DNA from 3 places in the Salinicola sp. CR57 genome. Region 3 is predicted to be linked to each of the others. Evidence: predicted binding sites of a transcription regulator. Region 3 holds the regulator's gene; each other region holds the start of a gene.
The links. The regulator sigma-54, encoded in region 3, starts transcription at its own class of promoters, with help from an activator protein. The targets are predictions, from matches to a motif close to TGGCACNNNNNTTGCTNT.
Positions count from the first base shown of each region.

Region 1: a site for sigma-54 is predicted at 2,854-2,871, ahead of rutA (pyrimidine utilization protein A). Genes of this name have one in related genera too.
Region 2: a site for sigma-54 is predicted at 2,333-2,350, ahead of DOM56_RS01365 (P-II family nitrogen regulator). Genes of this name have one in related genera too.

Region 1 covers NZ_PZJL01000006.1:130,928-136,456, forward strand. The annotation lists gene DOM56_RS10640 (methionine ABC transporter ATP-binding protein) at 1-925, opposite strand, end outside; gene DOM56_RS10645 (malonic semialdehyde reductase) at 1,284-1,874, shown strand; gene rutR (HTH-type transcriptional regulator RutR) at 1,900-2,556, opposite strand; gene rutA (pyrimidine utilization protein A) at 2,948-4,051, shown strand; gene rutB (pyrimidine utilization protein B) at 4,048-4,800, shown strand; gene rutC (pyrimidine utilization protein C) at 4,851-5,237, shown strand; gene rutD (pyrimidine utilization protein D) at 5,281-5,529, shown strand, end outside.
Region 2 covers NZ_PZJL01000001.1:293,052-298,580, forward strand. The annotation lists gene DOM56_RS01350 (aminotransferase class I/II-fold pyridoxal phosphate-dependent enzyme) at 1-85, shown strand, start outside; gene DOM56_RS01355 (YifB family Mg chelatase-like AAA ATPase) at 99-1,619, opposite strand; gene DOM56_RS01360 (accessory factor UbiK family protein) at 1,796-2,122, opposite strand; gene DOM56_RS01365 (P-II family nitrogen regulator) at 2,390-2,728, shown strand; gene DOM56_RS01370 (ammonium transporter) at 2,754-4,004, shown strand; gene glnK (P-II family nitrogen regulator) at 4,173-4,511, shown strand; gene DOM56_RS01380 (ferredoxin--NADP reductase) at 4,647-5,423, opposite strand.
Region 3 covers NZ_PZJL01000009.1:1,495-7,023, reverse strand. The annotation lists gene lptC (LPS export ABC transporter periplasmic protein LptC) at 1-24, shown strand, start outside; gene lptA (lipopolysaccharide transport periplasmic protein LptA) at 21-551, shown strand; gene lptB (LPS export ABC transporter ATP-binding protein) at 644-1,369, shown strand; gene DOM56_RS14530 (RNA polymerase factor sigma-54) at 1,509-2,936, shown strand; gene raiA (ribosome-associated translation inhibitor RaiA) at 3,056-3,364, shown strand; gene ptsN (PTS IIA-like nitrogen regulatory protein PtsN) at 3,374-3,853, shown strand; gene rapZ (RNase adapter RapZ) at 3,857-4,801, shown strand; gene DOM56_RS14510 (HPr family phosphocarrier protein) at 4,788-5,057, shown strand; gene mgtE (magnesium transporter) at 5,158-5,529, shown strand, end outside.

The DNA of each region.
Region 1 (5,529 bases), on a different contig from region 3:
GCGTGCGCCCCTGAATGGACTCGACCTTGGCCTGCAGAATGCTGACGTCGATGCCGTGTTCCCGCGCCAGCCGCGAGATCAGCGGGGTGGCGACGCTGTCGCCCGAGAACGTCAGCCGCACCACCGGGTGCGTGTTCGTTCCGGCTTCCGGCTCGAGACGCTCGATCAGGGCCTGCGGCGCTTCCAGCTTGAGAAAGTCGTTGAGGAACTCTCGTCCCAGCTGGGTGGCGGGCGCGGTGAAGAAGTCGCCCACGTCGGCGTCCTCGACCAGACGTCCGTCGGAGATCAACCCCACGCGATGACAGATGGTCTTCACCACCTCCATCTCGTGGGTGATCAGCAGGATGGTCAGCCCAAGCTGCTGGTTGATCTCCTGCAGCAGTGACAGGATAGATGCCGTCGTCTGCGGATCGAGCGCCGAGGTCGCCTCGTCGCACAGCAGCACCTTGGGCCGGCTGGCCAGGGCGCGAGCGATGGCCACGCGCTGTTTCTGGCCGCCTGAGAGCTGAGCGGGATACTGCTTTGCCTTGTCCGCCAGCCCTGTCATGTCCAGCAGCGGCAGCACGCGTTCGCGGATGGCCTGGCGCGATTGGCCCATCAGCTCCAGCGGCAGAGCCACATTGTCGTAGACGGTGCGATTGGTCAGCAGATTGAAATGCTGGAAGATCATGCCGCATTGGTGCCGTGCCTGGCGCAGCGCGGCGGCATCCATCGCCGTCAGCTCCTGCCCGTCGATGACGACGCGGCCGGCGGTCGGGCGCTCGAGCAGGTTGACGCAGCGGATCAGCGTCGACTTGCCGGCGCCCGAGAGGCCGATGACGCCGTGAATCGTGCCCTTGGGAACCTGCAGGTCGATCTCTTTCAGCGCCTGCACGGCCCCGGGTCCGCTGCCGTAGGTTTTGGAAACGTTGTCCAGTGTGATCATTGGGCGTGTCGAAAGCGTCTGTCTGGGTGTCGGGGCGGCGGGGCGGTTCGGCGCGACTTCAGTGCACCACCGGCAACGGCCCCGCGTCGATGAGCGCGATAGTATACGGATCTCGCGGGGCCGGGGCGACCGCGGTCGTGGGGCGTACCTCACTGCGTCGGAGCCGGTGGCATCCGTCGTCTTGAGAACCTGGCGATGGCCAGGGCGGGAGACGGACCGGCGGGACGCCCCGTGCAGTTAAAGGTTGCCATTCCGTCAGGGCATTGCTTGTATCGGTGGGGCACGGCGAGCTTGCGAGCGTCGCTCGCGCGAGGCTTCTATTGGCACCCCTTCATGCATGGCCACCGGGAGATGACAGATGATGCAGACATTGGACGATCAGGTACTGGATCAGTTGTTCAGGACAGCACGCACGCACAGTGCGTGGCAACCTCGTGATGTTACCGAGGAGACGCTGCGCAGGCTCTACGACATGGTCAGGATGGGGCCGACGTCGGCCAATTGCTGTCCGGCGCGGTTTGTCTTCGTACGCTCCACGGCGGGCAAGGACAAGCTGTTGCCGTGCGTTTCCGCCGGCAACGCCGACAAGACGGCGACGGCGCCCTGCACGGTCATCGTCGCCTACGACAAGCGCTTCTACGATCAGCTGCCGACGCTCTTCCCCCACACCGACGCCCGTAGCTGGTTCACCGGTAGCGAGGCATTTGCCGAGCAGACGGCGCTACGCAACAGTTCGCTGCAGGCCGGGTATCTGATCCTGGCGGCGCGGGCGATGGGGCTGGATACCGGGCCGATGTCGGGCTTCGATCCCGAGGCGGTGGACCAGGCGTTCTTCGCCGGCACCGACTGGACCGCCAACATGCTGGTCAACCTGGGCTACGGGGATGAGGCGGGTCTCAAGCCACGACTGCCACGGCTGGCATTCGAGGAGGCGTGCCAACTGGCTTGAAGCCGGCCTCCGGATGGGCCGCGAGTCAGTCGTCGGCGTTCGTCCGGGGGAGTAGACCGCCCAGCACGATGCGCGTGATGTTCTCCACTGTCGCGTCGAAGAAGGCCGGATCGGCGAGCGTTCTGCCGGAAATCGCCTCGATCTGGACGGCGAAGTCGGCATAGTGCTGGGTGGTTCCCCACACCAGGTATATCAGGTGGTGTGGGTCGACCGGCAGCAAGCTTCCCCGGGCGATCCAGCCCTCGATCACTCTCGATTTTTCCTCCACCAGCAGGCGCAGGTTGCTCTGCAGATCTTCCCGCAGCAGCGGCGCGCCCTGGATCATCTCCAGGCAGAACAGCCGGGATGCCTGGACATGATCCCGCGACAGTTCGACCTTGATTCGGATGTAGTCGCCGATGGCGGTCTCGGGAGACTGCTCGGCGTCGAGGGCGCGTATCGGCTCCAGCCAGGTGTCCAGGATCTGTTGAAGGACGGCGACGTAGAGCTTCTCCTTGGACGGAAAATAGTAGAGCAGGTTGGTCTTGGAGACGCCGGCCTGATCGGCAATGGCGTCCAGGCTCGCGCCGCGCAGGCCGAACTGCGAGAACAGCGCCAGGGCCGCATCCCGAATCCTTTGCTTGCGGGCTTCGCTGGCGGCGGCGCGATGGCCGGTCGGGGCTGCGGGGGTGATGGACGTCATGATCAACCTTCGTGAATCCCGCGACCGGCCATCGGGATTTCGCTGGCATGTCGCGGCTGCGTATGTGAGAGCGGTCGTAAGGGACCGGGATTTTATCACGCCCCAGGTCGCTAGCGTCATCTACCCGATGTTCCCGGTTCACGCGCGAAATGGCCTCCTCACGTGCACTGAAACGGCGCGGGCGCCACGCGTCCCGCATCATGGTCGCGCATTCCGAGATCCTTTCCAGACCAATTGGTCCGGTGGCTTGTCGTCTGTGGCCGGCAAGCTCTTGAAAGCGGATGGATAAGCTCGGGTTGGCACGTCGGTTGTAAAGGATTGGTCAGGCGTCGGCAGCATCGCAGTGCCGCGATGGCCGACAACTCGCTCCGATACGACGACGAGGTGGCTCATGCAACTAGGCGTCTTCATTCCCATCGGCAACAACGGCTGGCTGATTTCCGAAAACGCGCCGCAGTACCTGCCGACCTTCGAGCTCAACAAGGCGGTGACGCAGAAGGCCGAGGGTTACGGCTTCGAGTTTGCGCTGTCGATGATCAAGCTGCGCGGTTTCGGCGGCAAGACCGAGTTCTGGGAGCATGCCCTGGAATCCTTCACCCTCATGGCGGGGCTCGCCGCGGTCACCTCGAAGATCGACCTCTACGCCACCGCGGCGACGCTGGTGATGCCTCCGGCCATCACCGCGCGGATGGCCGCGACCATCGACTCGATCGCGCCGGGGCGTTTCGGCATCAACCTGGTGACCGGCTGGCAGAAGCCGGAATACAGTCAGATGGGGCTATGGCCGGGCGATGACTATTTCGCCAAGCGCTACACCTATCTCGACGAGTACGCCACGGTACTGCGGGAGCTGCTGGAAACGGGGCACAGCGATCTCGAGGGCGAGTTCTTCCAGATGGAGGACTGCCGGCTGAGCCCGCGTCCGGAAAAGGGCGTGAAGATGGTCTGCGCCGGACAGTCGAGTGCCGGGATGGCGTTCACCGCCAAGCACGCCGACTACAGCTTCTGCTTCGGCAAGGGGTTGAATACCCCGACCGCGTTTGCGGCAACGGCCGAGCGTCTCGCGGCTGCCGGCGAAGAGACGGGTCGTCAGGTCGCCTGCTATGTGCTGTTCATGGTGATCGCCGACGAGACCGACGACGCTGCCATGGCACGCTGGGAGCACTACAAGGCGGGTGCCGATCAGGAGGCGCTGGATTGGATGGCCGACCAAGGCAGCCAGGACAAGAGCTCCGGCAAGGATACCAACGTGCGCCAGATGACCGATCCGACCTCGGCGGTCAATTTCAATATGGGCACGCTGGTCGGTTCCTACGAGAACGTGGCGCGCATGCTCGACGAGATCGACACGGTGGAGGGGGTCGGCGGCGTGATGTTGACGTTCGACGACTTCCTCCAGGGGCTCGATACATTTGGTGAGCGGGTGCAGCCGCTGATGAAAACGCGGGTGGGCGTGGCCGGTGCGGCGACGCCGGTACCGGAGGCGCTGGCATGAGCGAACTCGAGTCTACCGTCGCTTCCCCGCCTGTCGTCCGGCGCGGCAGCGTGGCCGCCGCCGACGAGATCGTGCTGGCCGGCCGCCCCGAGGCGATCGCCATGCCCCGCGCCGAAACCGCGCTGATCGTCGTCGACATGCAGAACGCCTATGCCACGCCGGGCGGTTATCTCGATCTGGCCGGCTTCGATGTCTCGGCGACCGGGCCCGTGATCGAGCGTATCGCCAGCGCGATTCGCATCGCCCGGGCCGCGGGGATCACGGTGATCTTCTTTCAGAACGGCTGGGACGCGGCCTATGTCGAAGCGGGCGGGCCGGGCTCTCCCAACTGGCACAAGTCCAACGCGCTCAAGACCATGCGCCAGCGCCCGGAACTTCACGGCAAGCTGCTGGCCAAGGGGGGCTGGGATTATGCGTTGGTGGACGCACTGAAGCCCCAGACCGGCGACATCGTGCTGCCCAAACCCCGCTACAGCGGCTTCTTCAACACGCCGCTGGATAGCATCCTGCGTTCGCGGGGCATTCACCATCTGCTGTTCACCGGCATCGCGACCAATGTCTGCGTCGAGTCGACGCTGCGGGATGGCTTCTTTCTCGAGTACTTCGGCACCGTGCTGGAAGACGCCACCTATCAGGCCGGCCCACCGGCGGCGCAGAGCGCCGCCATCTTCAATATCGAGACTTTCTTCGGCTGGGTTTCCTCCGTGGACGCCTTCGAAGCTGCTTGCGCCAACCATGCCTCGACCTAACCGATTGGCACGACTCCCGCTCCCTCCCTTTCGACAACAGGATCGTAACCATGCCCAAGACCAGTGTGATTCCCGCCGGCTCCGGTGTACCGCTGGCGCCATTCGTGCCAGGCAGTCAGGCCGACAACATTCTGTACGTCTCCGGCACGCTGCCGTTCGACAAGGACAACAACGTGGTTCACGTCGGTGACGCCGAGGCCCAGACCCGTCACGTGCTGGAGCTGATCCGAAGCGTGGTCGAGACCGCCGGCGGCAGTATGGACGACATCACCTTCAACTCGATCTTCCTGCGCGACTGGGACGACTATGCGGCGATCAACGCGGTCTACGCGGAGTTCTTTCCCGGTGAAAAGCCGGCGCGCTACTGCATTCAGTGCGGTCTGGTGAAGCCGGACGCACTGATCGAGATCGCCTCGGTGGCCCATCTGCCCCGATGAAGCGAAGTCACTCTCCACTGCCGTGCTGACCATAGGCCTGACCATGCACCACGAAATTCTGGGACGCGATGATCCCGACGCGCCGACGATTCTGCTCTCCGCCGGACTGGGTGGCGCCGGCCGTTTCTGGGAGCCGCAGCTGGCCGCGCTCGAGGCCACCCACCGGGTGGTGATCTACGACCATCTGGGCACCGGCAACAGCGCCGCCGAGCTGCCGGCCGGCTACGCCATCGACGACATGGCGCGGGAGGCGCTGGCGCTGCTGGACGGTCTGGGTATCGAACGGGTCGAT
Region 2 (5,529 bases), on a different contig from region 3:
CCTACTGCGCATCAGCGCGCTGGATGACGCCCTGGCGCCGGGCAGACTCGAGACGTTGGCGTCGGCCCTGCGGCACGGGACGTGAGGCGCATTCTGAATCACGCCCGCATGGGATCGTTGGCCTTGAGCATGCGGTCCAGCTGGCGATAGCCGATCGCCTCCATCAGTTGCGCCTTGCCGACCCGCGCTTCACCGCCGAGATCGGCCAGAGTCAGCGCCACCCGTAATACACGGTGATAGGCCCGCGCGGAGAGATTGAGCCGATCCAGCACGCTGGCGAACCACTGCCGCTCATCCGAGGACAAGGCGCAGGCGGCTTCCAGCTCGGGGCCGGGCAGATGGGCGTTGAGATAGCCCCGCGCTTGCTGGCGCCGGCGGGCGGCGAGAACCCGCTCCCTCACGCTGGCGGAAGACTCACCGGCCGTTTGGTCGGTCAGTTGGGTGGCCGGCAACGCCGGCACCTCGACCTGCAGGTCGATCCGGTCCAGCAGCGGTCCAGACAGCCGCGACTGGTAGCGCTGGATCTGGGCGGGGCTGCAGTGGCAGCGTTGGCGCGGGTCGCCGAGATGGCCACACGGGCAAGGGTTCATCGCCGCGACGAGCTGAAAGCGGGCCGGGAAACGGCGCTGATGATTGGCACGCGAGATCAGGATCTGCGCCGACTCCATCGGCTCCCGCAGCACTTCCAGCACGTGGCGGTCGAACTCCGGCAGTTCATCCAGAAACAGCACGCCTTGGTGCGCGAGCGAGATCTCGCCGGGCCGCGGCCGCGAGCCGCCGCCCACCAGCGCCACGCTGCTCGAGGTGTGGTGCGGATTGCGAAACGGCCTCTGCCCCCAGCGTTCCATGATCGGCAGCCCGCACACCGACCGCACCGCCGCCACCTCGAGCGACTCATCCTGTGTCAGCGGTGGCAGAATGCCTGCCAGGCGACTGGCCAGCATGGTCTTGCCCGTGCCTGGCGGACCCGCCAGCAACAGGTTGTGACCACCCGCCGCTGCGACCTCCAATGCCCGGCGCGCCTGATGCTGCCCTTTGACATCTGCCATGTCCGGCTGGGGCAGCTCAGCGTTGACGGGCGCGCCAAATTGGTGCGCAACGAGTTTCTCGCGACCGAGTAAATGGCTCACAACCTCGAGAAGATGCCCCGCCGCGAACACCTCGCACCCCTCGGCCAACGCCGCTTCATCGGCATTGGCAAGCGGAACGACAAGCCCCCGGCCTGCGCGCCGCGCGGCAAGTGCCGTCGGGAGTGCGCCCGTGACCGGCCGCAGCGCACCGTCCAGCGCCAGCTCGCCGACGACTTCGAGCCGTTCGGCCGCCTCGACGGGAACCTGGCCGGACGCCATCAGAATGCCCAGCGCAATGGGGAGATCGAAGCGACCGCCATCCTTGGGCAGGTCGGCAGGCGCCAGGTTGAGCGTGATGCGACGTGAAGGAAACTCGAAGCCGGCGTTGATGAGCGCGCTGCGAACCCGTTCGCGACTCTCCTTGACCGCGGCCTCGGGCAGGCCCACCAGCGTCAACCCTGGCAAACCGTTACTCAGATGAACCTCGATCAGCACTTCGGGGGCCTCGAGTCCGAGGCTGGCGCGGGCGCGCACGATGGCAAGCGTCATGGGAGCTCCCAGGTCGGCACCTGGGCAGTCGCCGCAGGCCAGGGGATGCCGGGGCGACATCCTTCATGGCCCTACAACTACATAATGTTACGTGATATCGCAACTCGATCGCCGCCACCAGCCGGGCGAGGATGCCCGGCGGCGACACGGATCAACTGGAATCGGCCCCGGCGTGGTCAGGGTTTGGTTCCGTGGGCGCTGCCATCGGTGTCGTCGCCCGGCGGAGTGCTGGGCTCTACACGGGGCTGGGCCGCCTGCTCGCTCTGCAGGGTGTTCTCCAGCGCCGCCACCTGCTCCTCCAGCGCCTCTACACGCTCACGCGTGCGCTGAAGCACTTCCATCATGATGTCGAAATCTTCCCGGGAAACGATCTCCATACGCTCCATGGCGCCCCGCAATACGCCCTGCACATTGCGCTGGATGTCACCCGGCGCCTGGGAGGCACCATGAAGCTTGTCACTCAGCTGCCTGGTCAGACGCTCGAACCGATCCTGTGCCGACATGAAATTGTCTCCTTGATTTCCCGATGTCTTCGATGACCCGTCACTCAAGTCTACGCAAACTCCCGGCTTTACGCCTGCGCACAAAAGGTGCAGCCACAAAACCGGCCTGCGTGATTCTGGTGCAACCACCAGCCTCGGCGGCGACGCATCGCTAGCGGCCGCACTCGAGACCACCGACAACTTATTGATTCTTTTGCCCTCACCGGCAAATGGCATGTGTCCTGCCTATCACCTGAAGGCGCAAGCCGATTACGGGAGAGACAAGGGATGAAACTCATCACCGCCATCATTAAACCCTTCAAGCTCGACGATGTGCGCGAAGCGCTGGCCGATAACGGCGTGCAAGGCATCACCGTCACTGAGGTAAAAGGGTTCGGTCGTCAAAAAGGCCACACAGAGCTTTACCGCGGCGCGGAGTATGTCGTCGATTTCCTGCCGAAGGTGAAAGTCGAGATCGCTGTCGAAGACGATCGTGTCGATGGTGTGCTGGACTCGATCCGCAATGCCGCCAACAGCGGCAAGATCGGCGACGGCAAACTATTCGTCACGCCACTCGAAGATGTGATCCGGATTCGTACCGGGGAACGCGGGGCCGACGCCGTTTGACGGCGCGGAACGAGGAGACAAAAGAATGAATGATCAAGTAGTTCAACTTTCCTACGCACTCGACACCTTCTACTTTCTGGTGACGGGCGCCCTGGTGATGTGGATGGCGGCAGGGTTCGCCATGCTCGAGGCGGGACTGGTCCGCGCCAAGAATACCACCGAGATCCTGACCAAGAACGTCGTTCTCTACGCCATTGCCTGCACCATGTACCTGCTGGTGGGCTATCACATCATGTATTCCAGCGAGAGCGGTGGCTTCCTGCCCAACCTCGGCTTCCTGATCGGCGCAGAAAACAGCGTCGACGACGTGATGTCCAGCGGCGGCGACGTCTACTACTCCGCACGCTCCGACTTCTTCTTCCAGGTCGTCTTCGTTGCCACGGCAATGTCGATCGTCTCCGGCGCCGTCGCCGAGCGCATGAAACTGTGGGCATTCATGCTCTTCGCAGTCGTCATGACCGGCTTCATCTATCCAATTCAGGGCTACTGGAAATGGGGTGGCGGCTTCCTCGACGCGGCCGGTTTCCAGGATTTCGCCGGCTCTGGCGTGGTCCACCTCTGTGGTGCCACGGCCGCGTTCGCCGGTGTGCTGCTGCTGGGCGCTCGCAAGGGCAAGTACGGCAAGAACGGCGCCATCTACGCGATCCCTGGCTCCAACCTGCCGCTGGCAACGCTCGGCACCTTCATCCTGTGGCTGGGCTGGTTCGGCTTCAACGGCGGCTCCGAACTGATGGTATCCAATGTCGATGAAGCCAACGCCGTTGCTCAGGTCTTCGTCAACACCAACGCGGCGGCTGCCGGCGGCGTCATTGCCGCGATCATCCTGGCCAAGCTGTGGTTCCGCAAAGCGGACCTGACCATGGCGCTGAATGGCGCGCTGGCCGGCCTGGTCGCCATCACCGCCGAACCGCTGGCCCCCACTGCCCTTGGCGCAACGCTGATCGGTGCTGTCGGTGGTCTGCTGGTGGTCATCGCCATCGTGACGCTCGACAAGGTGAAAATCGATGACCCGGTCGGCGCGATCTCGGTCCATGGCGTCGTCGGCATCTGGGGCCTGCTCGCCGTACCGCTATCCAACGGCGACGCCACGTTCGGCGCTCAGCTCCTGGGGATCGCGACCATCTTCGCCTGGACCTTCATCGCCAGCCTGGTGGTGTGGGGCATCATCAAGGCCGTGATGGGTATCCGGGTCTCCGAAGAAGAAGAATATGAAGGCGTCGATATCGCGGAATGCGGTATGGAAGCCTATCCTGAATTCAACGTCGGCAAGAAGTAAGCCGACACACCGAGTGAGCTGGCGTGCTCCCCTGGCCCCCTTCGGGGGGCCTTTTTTAATTCCCGCGATCGGCGGTGTATGCTTAAACTACTAGTCGTCGGGCATTCGAACGGCCACTCGAAGCGTTGAGCGCACATCATCCGTCTATCGCACGTGAGGAGAACTTCCATGAAACTGGTTACCGCCATTATCAAACCGTTCAAGCTGGACGACGTGCGTGAGTCTCTGTCCGAGATCGGCGTGCAGGGCGTCACCGTGACCGAGGTCAAGGGCTTCGGTCGCCAGAAGGGCCACACCGAGCTCTACCGTGGCGCCGAATACGTGGTCGACTTCCTTCCCAAGATCAAGCTGGAAGTCGCCGTCGACGACGGCATGAGCGACCAGGTAATCGATGCCATCACCAAGGTGGCCAATACCGGCAAGATCGGCGACGGCAAGATCTTCGTCTCGCCGCTGGAGCAGGTCATTCGCATTCGTACTGGTGAAACCGGTAAGGACGCCGTTTGATCCACGCCGGGCAGCGGCAAAGCCGCGGTTGCTGAATCCAGACGAGAGAAACCCCGTCAGGCGGAAATGTCACCTGACGGGGTTTCTTTTACTTACAGCCGCTGAGCGGCGATCTTCAAGCTTTGCGCTTCGAGCTTACTTCTCGACGAACGCCCGCTCGATGACGTAGTCGCCCGGCTCGCCCATGCGCGGCGAGATGGCAAACCCGAGTTCGTCGAGCAGCTCGCTGGTCTCCTCGAGCATCGCCGGGCTGCCGCAGATCATGGCCCGGTCCTGTTTCGGATCCAGCGGCGGCAGGCCGGTATCCTCGACCAGCTTGCCACTGCGGATATGGTCGGTCAGACGGCCCATGGTATGAAATTCCTCGCGGGTCACCGTCGGGTAGTAGACCAGCTTGTCGCGAATCTCGTCGCCCAGGTACTCGTGTGCCGGCAGCTCCTTGGAGATGAAGTCCGCATAGGCCAGTTCGCTGACGGTACGCACGCCGTGGATCAGCACGACCTTCTCGTAACGCTCGTAAACCTCGGGATCCTGGATCAGGCTCATGAACGGCGCCAGGCCAGTGCCGGTGGAGAGCATGTAGAGGTTGCGTCCCGGCAACAGATCGTCGCAGACCAGCGTACCCGTGGGCTTGCGGCTGACCATGATCTGGTCGCCGACCTTGAGATGCTGCAGGCGCGACGTCAGCGGACCGTCCTGGACCTTGATGCTGAAGAACTCCAGGTGGTCTTCGTAATTGGGGCTGGCGACGGAGTAGGCACGCACCAACGGCTTGCCGTTCACTTCCAGGCCAATCATCACGAACTGCCCGTTCTTGAAGCGCAGGCTGCGCTCACGCGTGGTCCGGAAGCTGAACAGGGTGTCGTTCCAGTGGTGAACGCTCAAGACTTCTTCCAGCGCAAACTTGCTCATGACCGGCTCCTTGCGATGACGACAATCGATAATAGCGAAAAGGCATAAACGGGATGCCGAGTAGATGTGACGACTATAAGAAAGCGTAGGTATTCTGTTAAGTGGA
Region 3 (5,529 bases):
CAATCTGAGGATCAAGGATCATGAGGCGAGAAATCGGCCAACTCCTGGTGCTGACCGCGCTGGGTTTCACCAGTTTTCCAACCATCGCGCTGGAAAGCGATGCCAGTTCACCGATCGAGATCGCCGCCGATCAACTCGAGCTGGACGACCGTCAGGGTACTGCAGTCTATACGGGTGGCGTCGACCTGCAGCAAGGCAGCATGCACCTCAAGGCCGCACGCGTCGACATCCAGCGCGGCAACAACGGCCAGGTCAGCCTGGTCACCGCCAAGGGCGGCGGCGGCGAGCGCGCCTACCTCGAACAGAAGCCGTCCCCCGACCAGGAGATCGTCAAGGGCTGGGGCGACACCGTGGTCTATCACGCGGCCCAACGACGCGTGGAACTGATCGGTAACGCGGAACTTCATCAGGCCGGCGACACCTTCGATGGTGCCTATGTCGAGTATTATCTCGACTCGCGACGCGTCCAGGCCCGCTCCGCCCAGAACAGCGACGGGAACGGCGACGGCCGCGTCCGCATGACCCTCACGCCGCGTGACTCGTCCCAGTAACGCTCAAACCCTGACCCGGCACGGCCTCGAGCCGCCGCGTGGGGCGTGATCGCCGACACCATACCCGGCGCGCAGCCACAAGGATCGTATTCATGAAAACGCTAACGGCCGCCAACCTTGCTAAGAGCTACAAGGGACGCCGAGTCGTCCACGACTTCAGCCTGACGCTGCGGCAAGGCAGCATCGTCGGCCTGCTGGGGCCGAATGGCGCAGGCAAGACCACCTCCTTCTACATGATCGTCGGCCTGGTCAAGTCCGATGCCGGCAGCGTCCATATCGACGACATGGATCTCAGCCGCGCCCCGATGCACGACCGGGCGCGAGCCGGCATCGGCTATCTGCCGCAGGAAGCCTCGATCTTCCGCAAGCTGAGCGTTGCCGACAACATCATGGCCATCCTCGAGACGCGCAAGGACCTGGATCGTGCCGGGCGACGCGAGCGGCTGGAACAGCTGCTCGGCGACTTCCACGTCGATCATATTCGCGACAACCTGGGCATGAGCCTGTCCGGCGGCGAGCGGCGGCGGGTCGAGATCGCCCGCGCCCTGGCCACCGAGCCGGCCTTCGTGCTGCTCGACGAACCGTTCGCCGGTGTCGACCCCATTTCGGTCGGTGACATCAAGAGCATCATCCGCCAGCTGCGCGACCGCGAGATCGGCGTCCTGATCACCGATCACAACGTGCGCGAGACGCTCGACATCTGCGATAATGCCTACATTGTCGGCGACGGCCAGATCATCGCCGAGGGCCGGCCCCAGGCCATTCTCGAAAACCAGCGCGTCCGCGAGGTCTATCTTGGCCACGAGTTCCGCCTGTAGTCGCCTCTCCCTCGTCATGCCATCGGCAGCCATACCTGGCATCCGCGTCGATGGCATGTTTCTTGCATGAAACGTTGCATCTCGTCACCGCAGCCAGTAACGTAAGCCTTCCACCGTTGATTGTGACGATCGTTTCTCCATGTCCATGAAGCCCTCGCTGCAACTCAGGGTCGGCACGCAGTTGACCATGACGCCTCAGCTCCAGCAGGCCATTCAACTGCTCCAGCTGTCGACGCTCGACCTCCGCCAGGAAATCCAGCAGGCGCTCGAATCCAATCCCATGCTGGAGATGGAAGAGCCCTACTCGGAGCAGGAAACTCAGGACGCCACGGAAGACGAGTGGGCCAGTGACATTCCCGATGAACTGGCCCTCGACAGCGACTGGAGCGATACCTACCAGGACGCCCATGCCAGCTCGTCGGGTAGCGCCAGCGAAGAAGCGCCGGATTTCGACCGCAACGCAGCCGTGACCACCCTCCAGGATTATCTGCTCTGGCAACTGGCCATGGGAGATTTCGACGAGCGCGAGCGCGCGCTCGGGGAGTGCCTGATCGACGCCGTCAACGACGACGGCTACCTGGTGGGCTCGCTGGACGAGCTGGCGACGAGTCTGCGCGAGCAGCGCAGAGAGAGCGTCAGCATGGCCGATCTCGAGCACATGCTCATGCGCCTGCAGCAGTTCGATCCGACCGGCGTCGGCGCTCGCAATCTGCGCGAATGCCTGCTGCTTCAACTCGGCACACTGGACGACGACACGCCGCTGCTACCCCAGGCCAAGCGCCTGGTGCGCCAGTTTCTCGAGGCGCTGGCCGGCAACGACCGGCGACTGCTCAAGCGTCGCCTGCGTCTCGAGGAGAACGAACTCGACAGCGTCATCGCCCTGATCCGGACGCTGGAGCCGCGCCCGGGGCAGCGCTTCGATACCAGTCGTGACGATTACGTGGTTCCCGATCTGGTTGCCACGCCCTCTCGCGATGGCTGGCGCATCGAGCTCAATGCCGAAACCCTGCCGCGCCTGCGCATTCAGCCCGACTACGCCGCCCTGATCAAGCGGGCGGACAAGAGCGATGACAACACCTTCCTGCGCCAGCACCTGCAGGAAGCCCGCTGGCTGATCAAGAGCCTCTCCAGTCGAAACGATACCCTGCTCAAGGTGGGTCGAGAGATCATGTCGCGCCAGATCGGGTTTCTCGAGCGCGGCGAAGAGGCGATGAAACCCCTGATCCTGGCCGATATCGCCCGCAGCGTCGACATGCATGAATCGACGATCTCCCGCGTCACGACCCAGAAGTACATTCACACGCCACGCGGCGTATTCGAGCTGAAATATTTTTTCTCGAGCCAGGTCGGCGGCCAGGGCGGCGAAGGTGATAGCTATTCGAGTACCGCCATCCGCGCTCGCATCAAGAAATTCATTGGCGACGAATCCCCTCGCAAGCCGCTGTCGGACAGCAAACTGGTCGAATTGCTGGCCCAGTCCGATATCAGCGTGGCCAGACGCACCGTGGCCAAATATCGCGAAGCCATGGGCATTCCGTCCTCCAGCGAGCGCAAGCGTCTGGCCTGATACAGGGCTCCGAAACCAGTCAAGACTCGCCATTCCGAATCAGATCGATCACGATGCCTTTGCAGTCCCCTGAAAAGGGTTACAATCAGAAGTGCCATCTGCCGCAACAGGAGTGTGTCATGCAAGTGAACGTTACCGGCCACCATGTCGAGCTGACCGACGCCCTCCGGGACTACGTCGGAGAGAAACTCGTTCGTTTGGAGCGTCACTACGACAACATCACCAATGTCCAGGTCACCCTGAGTGTCGAGAAGGAACGCCAGCAGGCAGCCTGTACCCTGCACGCAGCAGGCGGCGATCTACACGCCGAAGCCAGCGACACCGACATGTATGCCGCCATCGATTCACTGGCCGACAAACTCGACCGCCAACTGGTCAAACACAAAGAGAAGGCACAAGCCCGCGCCCAAGGCGCAGGCGCCCGCTGACGCCTGATGATGACACTGGAAAGCATTCTGCCCCCCGAGCGAACTCTGTTCGAGGTCACGGGGGGCAGCAAAAAACGTCTGCTGGAATTCTTCAGCACCTTCATCGCCCAGAATACACCCAGTCTGGATAGCCATGAGGTCTTCAGCCGCCTGATCGGTCGCGAGCGACTGGGTAGCACGGGGATCGGCAACGGCGTTGCCATCCCCCATGCCCGCAGTCCGCATTGCAAAGGGCCGATCGCGGGATTCATGCGCCTGGAAGACGCCATCGACTTCGATGCCATCGACGGCGAGCCGGTGGATCTGGTTTTCGTGCTGCTGGTGCCGGAAGAGGCGGATGATGCGCATCTGTCGCTGCTGGCGGAAGTTGCCGGCATCATGAATCAGAGCAGCGTTCGGCAGCAGTTGCGTCAGGCCGACTCGCAGCGGGCGTTGCATGACGCGCTCGTCGATGCCATCCGCCATCACCGTGACAGCGACGACGGATAAGCGATGCAACTCGTCATCATCAGCGGCCGCTCGGGCTCGGGGAAATCGATCGCGCTGCAGGCGCTCGAGGATCTTGGCTACTATGCCATCGACAACCTCCCGGCCAACCTGCTGGCACCGCTGATCGACGAGCTACGCAGCGCGCCACCCTCCCGCCCCAACGTGGCGGTCAGCATCGACGCACGCAACCTGCCCGAATCGCTGGAGCGTTTCCCCATCCTGCTGGAGGCGGTACGCAAGCGCGGCATCGATACTCAGGTCGTCTATCTCACCGCCGACGCCAAGATCCTGCTCGAGCGCTACTCGGCCACTCGCCGCCGTCACCCGCTGACCCGCGGCAATGACATGACCCTGGCCGAGGCCATCGATCACGAGCAAAGCTATCTCGCGCCGATTCGCCGCGTGGCCGACCTGGTCATCGATACCCAAGGGCTCTCGGTGCACGATCTCCGGGCCCGGATCGGCGAGCAGGTGGCCAAGCATACCGGTGGCCGCCTGACCCTGACCTTCGAGTCGTTCGGCTTCAAACGGGGCGTGCCGCTGGACGCCGACATGGTGTTCGACGCCCGCTGCCTGCCCAACCCGTTCTGGGACCCCGGGCTGCGCGCCTACGACGGCAGGGATGCCTCGATCATCGAGTTCCTGGAGTCTTACCCCGATGTCCATGCCCTGGCGGAGGATATCCATGGCTGGCTCGATCGCTGGTTGCCATCCTACCTGGCCAGTCATCGCAGCTACCTGACGGTTGCCATCGGCTGTACCGGCGGCCAACACCGCTCGGTCTATCTGATCGAGCGGCTGGCACGCCATTTTCACCACGACGACGCCGATATCCGACTGCGCCATCGTGAGCTGGGTATTCATACCGCTCTCTCGAGCGACTCAGCAGCGCAGCCATCGGCACCAACAGGAAACGCAGGATCCCCAGAGCGCGATGCCGACACGTGAACTTCGTCTGACCAACCGCCGCGGGCTGCATGCCCGTGCCGCCACCAAGCTGGTGCAGTGCTGCCAACCCTTCGACGTACGCGTCGCGATCTATCACGGTAACCGCCAGGCAGATGCCGCCAACATCATGTCGCTGCTGATGCTCGCCGCCCCTTGTGGCACCGAGCTGGTCGTCGTTACCGAAGGCGAAGACGAGGACATCGCCATGGACGCTATCATCGGGCTGTTCGACGCTCGTTTTCACGAGGACGAGTAACCCGCCTCATTTATGAACAGCGTTTTCCATCCTCGTCATGCGCCTCGACGATGGTAGAATGCTCACCCTATCGCCAGTCGTTCAAGGATGACCGTTCAGGATGAGCAACAATCCCGAAAAACTGCAGCCACGGCTGGCCAAGCTCAACCAAGCCCTCGAGAGCGGCGCGCTGGATCAGGCGCGGCGCATGCTCAATCGCGGCTTGGCGCCGGTGGATGTCGCCCACCTGCTCGAATCGACGCCGCCCAAGGAGCGCGAGATCCTGTGGGGCTTGCTGGACCCCGAGCTACACGGCGACGTGCTGCAGTATCTGGGCGATGACGTCCAGCTCGAATTCCTCAACCGCATGGATGCGGAAGAGCTGCTGACAGCGACCGAAGGGCTCGACGTCGACGACCTCGCCGACCTGCTTCAGCAGCTACCCAATACCGTCATTCAGGAAGTCCTCCAGTCCATGGAGGCGCAGGAACGC